DNA from 4 places in the Bacillus sp. LQ16 genome. Region 1 is predicted to be linked to each of the others. Evidence: riboswitches for the same ligand, from Rfam matches in the RefSeq annotation. Region 1 holds a riboswitch; each other region holds the start of a gene.
What was found. A riboswitch is a leader RNA that binds a small molecule or an ion and turns the genes downstream of it on or off. The one in region 1 is predicted to bind thiamine pyrophosphate.
Positions count from the first base shown of each region.

Region 2: it holds a riboswitch for thiamine pyrophosphate, as region 1 does, so the genes downstream of both, tenA (thiaminase II) here and tenA (thiaminase II) in region 1, are expected to answer to the same signal.
Region 3: it holds a riboswitch for thiamine pyrophosphate, as region 1 does, so the genes downstream of both, AC3EMB_RS23720 (energy-coupled thiamine transporter ThiT) here and tenA (thiaminase II) in region 1, are expected to answer to the same signal.
Region 4: it holds a riboswitch for thiamine pyrophosphate, as region 1 does, so the genes downstream of both, thiM (hydroxyethylthiazole kinase) here and tenA (thiaminase II) in region 1, are expected to answer to the same signal.

Region 1 covers NZ_CM173491.1:2,572,103-2,575,296, forward strand. The annotation lists gene pdxR (MocR-like pyridoxine biosynthesis transcription factor PdxR) at 1-8, shown strand, start outside; gene AC3EMB_RS12795 (D-alanine--D-alanine ligase) at 13-927, shown strand; TPP riboswitch at 1,001-1,106, shown strand; gene tenA (thiaminase II) at 1,234-1,923, shown strand; gene AC3EMB_RS12805 (DUF3937 domain-containing protein) at 2,321-2,584, shown strand; gene AC3EMB_RS12810 (heterocycloanthracin/sonorensin family bacteriocin) at 3,134-3,194, shown strand, end outside.
Region 2 covers NZ_CM173491.1:778,623-781,816, forward strand. The annotation lists gene AC3EMB_RS03930 (SH3 domain-containing protein) at 1-785, opposite strand, end outside; TPP riboswitch at 1,055-1,166, shown strand; TPP riboswitch at 1,227-1,330, shown strand; gene tenA (thiaminase II) at 1,416-2,111, shown strand; gene AC3EMB_RS03940 (ABC transporter ATP-binding protein) at 2,080-2,829, shown strand; gene AC3EMB_RS03945 (ABC transporter permease) at 2,829-3,194, shown strand, end outside.
Region 3 covers NZ_CM173491.1:4,678,878-4,682,071, forward strand. The annotation lists gene feoB (ferrous iron transport protein B) at 1-1,195, opposite strand, end outside; gene AC3EMB_RS23715 (FeoA family protein) at 1,192-1,419, opposite strand; TPP riboswitch at 1,614-1,715, shown strand; gene AC3EMB_RS23720 (energy-coupled thiamine transporter ThiT) at 1,802-2,473, shown strand; gene AC3EMB_RS23725 (sensor histidine kinase) at 2,681-3,194, opposite strand, start outside.
Region 4 covers NZ_CM173491.1:448,533-451,726, forward strand. The annotation lists gene AC3EMB_RS02275 (autotransporter) at 1-599, shown strand, start outside; gene AC3EMB_RS02280 (hypothetical protein) at 619-891, shown strand; partial or broken gene AC3EMB_RS02285 (toprim domain-containing protein) at 1,127-1,441, opposite strand; TPP riboswitch at 1,652-1,764, shown strand; gene thiM (hydroxyethylthiazole kinase) at 1,837-2,646, shown strand; gene thiE (thiamine phosphate synthase) at 2,664-3,194, shown strand, end outside.

The DNA.
Region 1 (3,194 bases):
GGAGTTGAGAAAATGAAAATCGGTGTTATTATGGGCGGGGTATCGTCTGAAAAACAAGTTTCAATTATGACGGGGAATGAAATGATTGCTCATTTAGATAAAAATAAGTATGAAATAGTTCCAATTACATTAAACGAAAAAATGGATTTAATTGAAAAAGCGAAAGACATTGACTTTGCATTGCTCGCATTACACGGAAAATACGGAGAAGATGGGACAGTTCAAGGAACACTGGAGAGTTTAGGGATTCCTTATAGCGGAAGTAATATGTTATCTAGCAGTATATGTATGGATAAAAATATTTCGAAAAAGATTTTACGTTATGAAGGTGTAGAAACACCAGATTGGATTGAACTTACAAAAATGGAGGATCTAAATCTTGATGAGTTAGATAAGTTAGGATTTCCATTAGTGGTAAAACCAAACTCTGGCGGATCGAGTGTCGGGGTGAAAATCGTTTACAATAAAAATGAATTGATCTCAATGCTAGAAACTGTATTCGAATGGGATTCTGAAGTAGTAATTGAGAAGTATATAAAAGGTGATGAAATCACATGTTCTATTCTGGATGGAAAACAGTTACCTATAGTTTCAATTCGACATGCAACCGAGTTCTTTGATTACAATGCAAAATATGATGATACTAGTACAGTTGAGGAAGTTATCGAACTTCCAGCAGAAATTAATGAACGTGTAAATAAAGCTTCACTGACTTGTTATAAAGCATTAAAATGTAGTGTTTATGCAAGAGTTGATATGATGGTGAAGGACGGAATTCCATATGTAATGGAAATTAATACATTACCAGGGATGACACAATCAAGCCTATTGCCCAAAAGTGCAGAAGCAGCGGGAATTAGTTATAGCAAACTATTAGATATGATTATTGAAACATCATTAAAAGTTAGAAATGAAGAAGGGTTTTAAGGAGATTATATAACTAATTCTTTTGACAGTTTCACGAAGTATGCTATGATGAATACATTATAAAAACAAAATATTTATCCACTAGGGGGGCCTTTTATAGGCTGAGATCAAATGTGATTTTGAGACTCTTAGTACCTGATCTGGTTAATGCCAGCGTAGGGAAGTGGGAAAGACGTTGCTATTTAATGAGTAAATAAATACTGTCAATTTCACTTTCTTTACGCCTGTAAAGAAAGTTTTTTTATTTTACAGCTTTAATAATTGTGGATAAATACTTATATTTTATACATTATTGGAGGGATTTAAATGACTTTTTCACAATCATTACGTAAAGAAGTAGATTCAATTTGGGAAGCGAGTTTTAACCATCCTTTTGTAAAAAAACTTGGTGAAGGAACATTAGATTTAGCTAGTTTTCGCTATTATGTGCTTCAAGATTCATATTATTTGAGTCATTTTGCTAGAGTACAAACTTTAGGAGCTGCAAAAGCTCTTGAATTAGAGACGACAGCTCGTATGGCACATCATGCTCAAAATACATATGAGGCCGAGTTATCTTTACATGAGAATTTTGCTAAAAAGCTAGGGATAACAAAAGAAGAAAAAGATAATTTTATTCCTGCGCCAACTGCATATGCGTATACTTCACATATGTATCGTGCTGCGTATGAAGGGCATTTAGGAGATATCATTGCAGCAATTTTACCTTGCTATTGGTTGTATTATGAAATTGGCGAACACTTAAAAGAGTGCCAGCCGGAAGAGCCAATTTATAACGAATGGATTTCTGCTTATGGATCTGATTGGTTCCGTACGCTAGTTGAAGAACAAATTACACGTTTAGATACTATCGCTGAAAAAGTAACAGAGGCAGACCGCAAACGTATGAAACAGCATTTTATTATTAGCAGTCAATATGAATATTCATTTTGGGAAATGGCTTATACATTAGAAAAGTGGCCAGTGGATACAGACGTAAAAGACGTAATTGGATAAAGAATAGAAGTAATGTTATAGATAGGTATGGATCATACCTATCTATATATTTTTTCTTGTCAAATTTGCGTAAAGTCATTAGTGCTACGGATATGGCGAAATAGAATATCGATAATTTAGCTCATTTACTTGTCTACGTATTAACTGGATAAACTTCTGTCACATTTATTTTACAATCAAAGAACGTAAATGTTGGTGGTATGAAGTTAAATAAGAAAAGAAACCCGAGCTGTTAGCTGTAACCGAGTTGTTTTTTCTTTGCAGGAATTTCTAAATTATCATGGAGTGTTGTTAATACGATATGCAAATATGCATATCGTATTTTTTTGAGTTCTTTATGTGTTAAAATTAGATATAAAGATATGGAAATATAAAGAAGCAAAAGCAGGAATATCCAATGAATTTTGAGAGGTGTTATATGTTTACAAATAAGAAATTAATTCGATTTGGTTTATCGTTGTTTGTATTTTTAGGGATAATTAATTTTACAATCAGCTATTTCCAAACATATCTTGAAACAGCAGCAGATATTAAATGGGTAATTCCAGAAATTTGGAAAACTATTTTGCTAGATGTTCCTCAAGGTATACTTGTTCTTTTAGGCGCAATTGCTTTATATGATTTCACAAAAGAGGCATCACAAAAAGACGCATCAATCTAAGTGTGTCTTTTTTCTATTAGGAATTTCATAGAGAGTTTTGCTGGAGAAATAGAATGAAAAGCCCTAATAAGGGCTTTTTTCTTTGTAGGAATTTCTTATCCGTCATAGAAACCGGTTACTTGGAGGTGTTATAGCGAAAGGCATTTACAGTACAGAAAAATCTAAGCGGCAGACGAAAATATATAGGATATGGCAACATAATTATTGAGAAATTAATTGAATTTAGTAGGTATGAAGATATGACGCTAGAATTCATATTTTTTAATTTTTATTTATCCCGCATTAACGGGCTGTTCGTAAAAGCCTGATTGGTGAGGGCTAATAATCAGCGGGGGATGAACTCCCCCCCACTGATTAAAGTTTCACTTTATAAAAATGAGCCCATAGCAAAAATAGGTATATGAACAAGGTGCATCATCTAGTGATAAGTCATACTTTGTTGGTGTACGTATTGAACTTAGTTTATAGCGCTATTTCTACTTAGATGTAACGAACAGAAATATGGGCAAGCATCGATGAGGTTGTATTTTATAAACGGAGGTCATGAAAATGAATCAGTTTCAACAAGAACTACAAGCGTTAAGTCTTAATGATTACCGGTCTGGAAATA
Region 2 (3,194 bases), 1.8 Mb from region 1:
CCTTGAGCAGGGAATTTGAAAGCAGCTGGAATAGATGAAGGCTGATCTGTTTTAGCCTGTGGTTGATTTTGTACTACATAGTGTTTTGCTACATATCCGTATCCTGTGCCAAAACGAATTTTATACCAAGTTCCTACAGTTTCTACTACTTGTACTTGTGTACCGTTTTGTAATGAACCGAGTAGAGCGCTACTTGTACTAGTGTTGCTACGTACATTCAGATTAGGTGTTGCAACAGTATATTTTGTATTATTTTGAACGGTGATTCCTTTTACTAAGGGTTGTGAACCATTAGAGATGAATGCTTTTTGTACGTAACCCGTTTGGCCATTATGTGATATTTTATACCATTCGCCTTGATCTTCTTGAACGGTAATAAACTTGCCATTTGGTAATACATCTAAAATGGAAGATTCTAAATTAGGTTCAGAGCGAACGTTTAATGCATTAGCATTGACGATGTATTGATCATTAGATTGAAGTTTGTTTTTTAGTAAAATAGCATCTTTTTGTACATAACCTACTTTATTATGAACAGATACTTTATACCAACCATTAGTTGTTTCAAGGATGTTCACTTTTGTATTAAAGCGAATTGTATCAATTGATGTGCTCTTTACGTTATCTTCTGTATGTAATGCTACTTGATCGACTTTGACATACCCAGTTTTAACATTAGATAATTGTTCAGCGTTTGCTTTTTGTACATTTGTTTCACCCATAGAAGGAAGTAAAGAAGCAATCGCTACAGTAGTTGCTGTTAAAGCAGTAGCTTTCATATTCATGGAATAGAGACCTCCTCTAGTTGTATAGTTGTAATTTTATTATAGTATAAAGATATAATATAGTGGGTGTATTCACATAAATGTAATATGAAATCAATATAAAAATAAATTTTTTGAGGATAATGATTCCTTTTTAAACAATTAATTGGAGTTTTATGTTCTAAAATAGAATGTATATATTGTATAACTTTAATTTTTTGTTGATAATTAAGAAAATTAAAATAGTTGATGATGTCTTATTAGGGTGTTATACTGACAGTGATAATTTTATAGTTTGCTAGGAGAGCTGGTGTTGCCAGCTGAGAGTAGGCCGTAAGCCTTTGATCCTTTTTATTACCTGATCTAGATTATGCTAGCGTAGGGAAGCAATTCGGACACTAACAATGAGTCCCCGTTTCTTTGCGTATAGAAACGGGGCTTTTTTATTTGAAAATTTCATATTGAAACCACTAGGGGTGCTTGATTTGCTGAGAGAGGAATAATCCTTAACCCTTATAACACCTGATCTAGGTAATACTAGCGAAGGGAAGTGGAACATCGAATAAATGTATAATTTTATTTGCTGTAACCACTTCTTATATATAGAAGTGGTTTTTTATTTAGATACATATATTGAAAGGGGATAGAGAAATGAAATTTTGCGATAGATTATTAGAAACTGTGCAACCGGTTTGGGAGATGAGTCATAATCATCCGTTTGTAGTGGGTATGGGAGATGGCACGTTAGAAAAAGATAAATTTCAGTATTATATTATTCAAGATTATTTATATCTACTAGATTATGCAAAATTATATGCGATTGGTGTTGTAAAAGCAACGAATCCACAAGTAATGGGAAAGTTCGCTGAACAAATTGATGGAATATTAAATGGCGAAATGACAATCCATAAACAATATGCAAAAAGACTTGGAATTTCTATAGAGGAGATAGAGTCTGCAAAACCGTCTGCTAAAAATTTAGCTTATACAAATTACATGATGTCTGTATCTCAAAATGGCACACTTGCAGAATTAATAGCAGCGCTTCTTCCATGTATGTGGAGCTACTGGGAAATTGGAAAGCGTTTAAATGATATTCCTGGAGCAAGAGATCATGAGTTTTTTGGTGAGTGGATTCAAGGATATAGTTCGGAAGAATACGGTAATCTTTGTATTTGGTTAATAGATTTATTAAATGAAATGGCAGTTGGAAAGTCTGAGAAAGAACTAGATAGATTAGAGGAGATTTTCTTATATTCCAGTCGATTTGAATATTTATTCTGGGATATGTCCTATCGTAAGGAGATGTGGGGATTTGAGGAGCAAGAACATACTACAGTTTCATAATGTTTCTTTTCATTACGATGAGAAACCAATCATCCATGAATTAAATGCTTCTATACATGAGAAAGAGTTTGTCAGTATTATCGGACCGAGTGGATGTGGGAAAAGTACTTTATTTCGCCTTATTACAGGCCTAGAGAAGGTAAGTACTGGAAAGATAGAACTGACAGAAACAAAGCACCATCCTGTAGGATATATGCCGCAAAAAGATATGCTTTTGCCGTGGAGAACAATTATTGAGAATGCTGCTCTGCCGCTAGAGTGCCAAGGTGTACAGAAGAAAGAAGCACAAGTAAAGGCAAAGGAACTGTTATATAAATTTGGTTTACAAGGATATGAGACAAAACATCCGAAAGATTTATCTGGTGGTATGAGGCAACGCGTATCTTTTATCCGAACTTTGTTAACGGGCGGGGAGATATTGTTATTAGATGAACCGTTTAGCGCGTTAGATGCTTTAACGAAGGCCTCTTTGCAAGAATGGCTGTTTGAACAATGGCAAGAGTGGGAAAAAACAATTTTATTCATTACTCATGATGTTGAAGAAGCGTTATTTCTTTCGAACCGAGTTTTAGTAGTGGAACAGCAGCCGATAACGACTTTGACTGAGCGGATTGTACCACTTGATCATAACAGAACACGAAAAGATTTATATAAACCGGAAGTATTAGCGCTGAAAGATGAGCTTCTTAGTATGTTACAAAGGCAGGTACTTGTGTGATGAACCGATTGAAAGAATTAGTTCCTGCTATTACACTTTCTAGTATTTTACTAGCTGTGTGGGAAATAGGAGCAAGAATTGTAGATGAGATGTACATTTTACCGTCACCGTCTGCGATTGTAATGAAGATATGGAAACTAAAAGACATATTATTTACGGTTCATTTACCTGCAACGTTATACGTCGTTTTAATAGGTGTTGTTATTTCTATCGTATTAGGTGTAGGGCTAGCGATGTTAATGAATGCGAGTACATGGATGGAAAGAGCATTTTATCCATTATTAGTTGCTTCACAAACGATTCCGATTACTGCGCTTGCTCCGCTATTTGTTTTATGGTTTGGATACACAATTTGGAGTAAGGTT
Region 3 (3,194 bases), 2.1 Mb from region 1:
ATCCAAAACCGATAATCATCGGAATAAAAGCTTTTCCGTTTAAGCCGAAAAACTCCATAATTCTATCCATAACAACTGCAATTCGCGCCATATATCCTGAGTCTTCTAATAATGAAATGAAAAAGAATAGTGCAAAGATTTGTGGTACGAATACTAATACAGCACCAACACCGGCAATAATACCTTCTGTAACGAGTGCTTGAATAAAATCAGAAGCTCCAATACTTGTAAGTCCAGCCGTCACCCAATCCGTAAGCTGACCACCAAAAAACTCATCTAACATATCCGATAAAGGTGTACCAATCCACGTAAACGTAACCTGAAAAATAAAAAACATAACTGCTAAAAAGATTGGAAGTCCTAAAATTTTATGTGTAATTAATCTATCAATTTTTTCTGAAAAAGGAATTTTTCCTTCTTTCTCATGCTTCATAACATTTGTTTTTAACTTTTCAATATACGCTTCACGAGTTTTGTAAATGTGCTCTTCTAACGTACAATCAAGTTTTCCTTCTAAGCGAGATCGAATGGCTATGAGTTCCTTATAAATTGGTAATGCTTTCATTTCTTTTTCTACTACTTCGTTATTGCTTAAAAATTGAAGTGCTAACCATCTCGGATGCTCATAATTCGCTGTCTCTAAAAGAGCAATTACTTCTCCAATTCCTTCATCCATTTGTACACCATATGAAATAAGGAATGGCTTTTTCTCCTTTTTGTCATTTTCTTTAAGAGTCGCAAGTAGTTCTTCACAACCTTTTCCACTTCTTGCAACGACAGGAACGACTGTTACACCTAATAGTTCTGATAATCGTTTTACATCAATGACAATTCCTCTTTGCTTCGCCACATCAACCATATTTAAACCAATTGAGACCGGCTTACCAAATTCAAGTAATTGCAACGTTAAATGCATATTTCTCTCAAATTGCGAAGAATCTACGATATTTAACATATGATTAAATTCTTCTGTTAATAGAAAGTTTGTTACAACACCTTCATCACGTGAAACTGGATTTAAATCATACACACCTGGTAAATCAATTAATGTTCCTTGTCTATCTTTTAATTTACCAACCTTTTTTTCTACTGTTACACCGCTCCAGTTTCCTACGTATTCATAAGAACCAGTAAGTGCATTAAATAATGATGTCTTCCCTGTATTCGGATTCCCTAGCAAAGCTACCTTATTCACGCTAATTCCACCTTTATCATTTTCGCGTCACAATGACGAATACTAATTAACTGTCCACGACACTCCAATGTACAAGGACCTTTGAACATCGCTTTCTGTTTCAAGCGAAGTTCGCTTCCTTCCGCAAGACCGAAAGCAGCTAGTCTACGCTTTAATAGCTGATCTAAAGACTGAATACTTTTTACTAACACTTTCTCTCCAATTTTAATATCTACTAAGCTCATAACCTTCCCCCTCAGAAGAGAATGATAATTATTTTCAAAAAAATTATACCACACCCAATTTCTCTTGTACTATACCCTTTTGCTTCATATTTATTAACATTTCGCTACAATTCTATTTCAATTATTGTCATACAGCATTTGTTTGCCATTCTCATCCATTTCGCTTACAATAAACAATAGCAAATAAAGAATCTCGTTATCACTGGGGGAGCCATGCCGCTGAGAGGGAACACTTCGTTCCGACCCTTCGAACCTGTTAGTTAATGCTAACGCAGGGATTGTGCAAACGTCCGAAATACATACCTCATTTTTATTTACGTATTTCGTATCCTCCTATGATATCTATTCTTTTTTGTACAACTTGGATTTAGGGGGAGACAACATGCGTAACACCAATTTACAAGCGATGATCGAATCTGCTATTCTTGCAGCCTTCGCCTTGGTCATCGACATTTTACCACTTTCAATCAAAATATCAGCAACAGGCGGTTCCATTTCATTTGCTATGATTCCTATTTTTATTATCGCATACCGCTGGGGCTTCAAAATGGCTTTCTTAGGAGGCTTAATTTGGGGATTATTACAAATTGTCGTAGGCGATGCCATTATCGTCACACCAATTCAAGTATTAATTGAATACTTTGTTGCTTTCGCATTCATTGGATTTGCTGGTTTATTCTATCGTCCAATTCAAAAGGCGCTTTTAGCGTCAAATGAAAATAGCGAAGAACAATCAAATTTAGGTAGCCGTAAAGACAAACCTTCATCAAAACCAAACCAAGGAAAGAAAGTAATTGGATACATTATCGTCGCTACTTTTATCGGTAGTCTAGCTCGTTACTTCTGTCACTTTATCGCTGGTATCATTTTCTGGGGACAATATGCACCAAAAGGCCAATCGGCTTTCCTATATTCTTTAATATTTAACGGTAGTACAATGATTGGTTCCTATATTCTATGTACCGTTTTACTTATATTTTTATTTATCACTTCACCACGCTTATTCAAAAGCATCAGTGCTTATCAAATGAATACACAAAAAAAGGGCGCTTAATGAGCGCTCTTTTTTCATATCGTAATATTAATTAAAAATACAATAAATGCGCAAAAGAAAATAAATACCATTATACTTAGCCAATTGCTATGCACGGTTCATCGACTCCTTACATAACCTCATATTCTAAACAAATTATACTGATTAAAAATAAAGATTAGGTAAAGATAATATGAAAATAATTTAAAAAAACGCAGATCATATTTTCTACGCTTTTTTCGGTAAATAGAAATAAAATAACACACCATCTTCTGTATTTCCTGCCCCATATTCAGTATCATGTAGTTCTAAAATATTCTTTGAAATGGCAAGCCCAAGCCCCGTCCCACCTTGTGAACGCTGACGAGCTGTATCCACTCGATAAAAACGATCCCAAATTTTATCTAATTGTTCTTCTTCAATATGAGTACCTTTATTTTCAATGCACACTTTTATACGATCCTTCTCATCTATTGTAGAAATAATAATATCTTCTTTATTTGGTGTATAACGTATGGCATTCGTAATGAAATTCACGATGACTTGTTCAATCCGGCCTTGATTTGCAATCACTTCAAATGAACATATATTTTTATGAACACGAAGCTCTTTTTTCTCTATTTCCACAGATAGATGTTCACATATTTCTTCAATTACTGTATCAATATAAAACGAATCCTTTTTCATTTTATATGTACCAGATTCAAATTTAGCTAACTCAAGCATATCCAAAATTAACGTA
Region 4 (3,194 bases), 2.1 Mb from region 1:
AAAACATCAATTTAAGCAATATTGAGCAAATGACTAGTGTTTTTAATGATAATATTAATCTAGGAGAAAAAATTAGCTATATTAGAAATAGTGATTTGAATAATTGGTCAGTTAAAGAAATGAATCAGGCCCTAGATAAAATAGATAATTTAAATCTGAGTATAATGGAACGAGCAAGTTTAAAGAGAGAGGTAATACGTTCTTCAGGATTTTCTAATTTTGATTTTAAAGAAACAAATTCGGATGTATTAGCATTTAAGGAATTAAAAATAGAAATTATAGAGACTGATCAGCTACTTACTTTATATAGAAGAAGCAAGGCTGGTGAACCGGAATCTAAATATGGTCTTGGCTATTGGTGGGGAGATAAAGAAAGAAATATTGAAGAAACTAGAAATGAGTTAGCCGTATTAGAAGCTTGGGGGAATCCGCTTAATATACAATATAAAATCACGGTACCTAAAGGAACGAGAATACTTAAAGGATTTACAGCTTCGCAAACTCAATATCTTAAAGGTACAAGTATAGTTCAAGAATATAGAGAAGGTGGAGCTATGCAATACTGGATTAATAAGATAGATAACAGTTGGTTACAATAAAATTTATTAGGAGGATAGCATGACAAATCATCATGAATTTATAAGTTTAGCTCTAGATTGTGAGCGTATTATAAAACAAAATATCCCTAGTAATCCCGACGATGCTAAAAGATATCATTTAATGCTAAACGAACTTAAAGGGTTAAGAATGACCATAAAATTAAACCAATTAAATGACAAGTTATATTATTTATCAATTACACAAATGCTTGAGAAAAATGATCCGAAAAAAGTATTACAAGCTGTTTTAAAACTTAATACATTTTATTGTAACTACTATCAAAATTTATAAATTTACTACCATAATAAACTTGAGCCTATATTCTTTCAAATAACATAGCTCATGGTGGCAGGCACTCGAAAGGGTGCCTTTTCTTTAGGGAAAATACACCTAATAAGAAAGCTAGTCTTAACGTACAATTTTCTTTTTATGTGCAATTATAAATATATTAGATATCATTGTTAAATGAAGGATGAAAGGTGTTTTAGAATTTATGTGCAGATATATTTTATAGAGATAAGTCGATGTCTGTTGCTACAATAATTTCATTTACATCTTTTCTAAGTAGCTGACTTTTTACAGCATTAAATTGTTTACCAGTTTGTTTAATAACCGTTAATTTCAAACGCTCAGGTAGCATCGGTAAATCTTCTAAATTCCACTTTTTATATTTCACATCATAACTTTCTGGATCTGCTAATGTAACGAGATGACCTAAAGCCCAAGTTACAATATATTTACTACCCTCAAGATAGCCGTTTCCTTTTTTATCACACTTCAGTACACGAGCAATATCTCGTGCAACGGAAGGTTTTTCAGCGATTACAACGCTTTTTGACATATTAAAAACATCCTTTCAAATTTCCATAAGTTAAATATAGCATACATCTTCTTGAGATTCAGTTTCGCTCCATATTTGATCGGTTTTTAATGGAGGGAACAAAATCCCAACTAATTAAAGTTTCACTTTATCAGTTGCTTCTATATTAAATAGAAAAAGTAAAGAACTTGTTATTTTACTAGAATAAGAGTAGACTTTGAAGTAGATGAATAAGAAACACATGGGAGTTTGTGGATACAAACTGAGAGTATGGCTACTAGTCCGTCATTGACCATTTGAACCTGTTGGATAATGCCAGCGTAGGGAGAGTGTAAAAGCACATATTCAGGCACTTTGCGTACGCGCAAAGTGCCTTTTTGTGTATCTCCCATCATTATAGTTAGGAGATGAAAAGGATGAATATGAAAGAAATTAGTAAAGTAGTGGATTTGGTGAGAGAATCTAATCCGCTCGTTCATAATATTACAAATGTTGTTGTAACAAATTTTACTGCTAACGGTTTGTTGGCACTTGGGGCATCGCCTGTAATGGCGTATGCAAAAGAAGAAGTAGCAGAAATGGCTAGCATTGCTGGAGCTTTAGTATTAAATATGGGAACACTTCGTCCTGAGGAAGTAGAAGCGATGTTACTTGCTGGTAAATCAGCAAATGTGAACAATGTGCCAGTACTATTTGATCCAGTTGGTGCAGGAGCAACTTCGTATCGAACAGAAGTTGCGAGACATATTCCAGCCGAAATAGATTTAGCAATTATCCGCGGCAATGCGGCTGAAATAGCAAACGTTATTAATGAGAAATGGGAAATTAAAGGGGTAGACGCTGGTACTGGAAATGGCAATGTTGTAAGTATTGCAAGGCAGGCAGCAGACGAATTAAATACAGTTGCGGTTATTACTGGAAAAGAAGATGTTGTTACAGATGGAGAGAGAACTATTGTTATTCGAAACGGTCACCCTATTTTAACGAAAGTTACGGGAACAGGTTGTTTACTAACGTCTGTAATAGGAGCATTTGTAGCAGTGGAAAAAGATTATGTAAAAGCAGCAGTAGCAGCATTAACGTTTTATGGTGTAGCTTCGGAACTGGCAGCTGCTAAGACCGTGGAAAAGGGACCTGGTAGTTTCCAAATTGAATTTTTAAATCAGTTAGCGAATACTACTGCTGGTGATATTGAGAAGTATGGAAAGATTGAGGAGTTAGAGTAAGGGGGATGAAACATACGATGCGCATTGAAACAAAGAAAATGTCTAAGTTATTACAAGTGTATTTTATTATGGGAAGCAATAACTGCACGAAGGATCCTTTAGCTGTATTGAAAGAAGCGTTAGATGGTGGAGTGACACTTTTTCAGTTTCGCGAGAAGGGGGAAGGTTCTTTAATCGGAGAAGATAGAGTGCGCTTTGCAAAAGAATTGCAGACGCTTTGTAAGGAATATAGTGTTCCTTTCATTGTAAATGATGATGTAGAATTAGCCATTGAATTAGATGCAGATGGTGTTCATGTAGGACAAGATGATGAAGGAATTACATCTGTTCGTGAAAAAATGGGAGATAAAATTATCGGCGTATCTGCTCATACAATTGAAGAAGCACGCTTTGCAATCGAAAATGGAGCAGATTATTTAGGCGTTGGACCTATTTTCACAACGAGTACGAAAAAAGATACGAAAGCGGTTCAAGGAACGAAAGGATTAGCTTATTTTAGAGAACAAGGAATTACAGTGCCGATCGTTGGTATTGGTGGGATTACAATT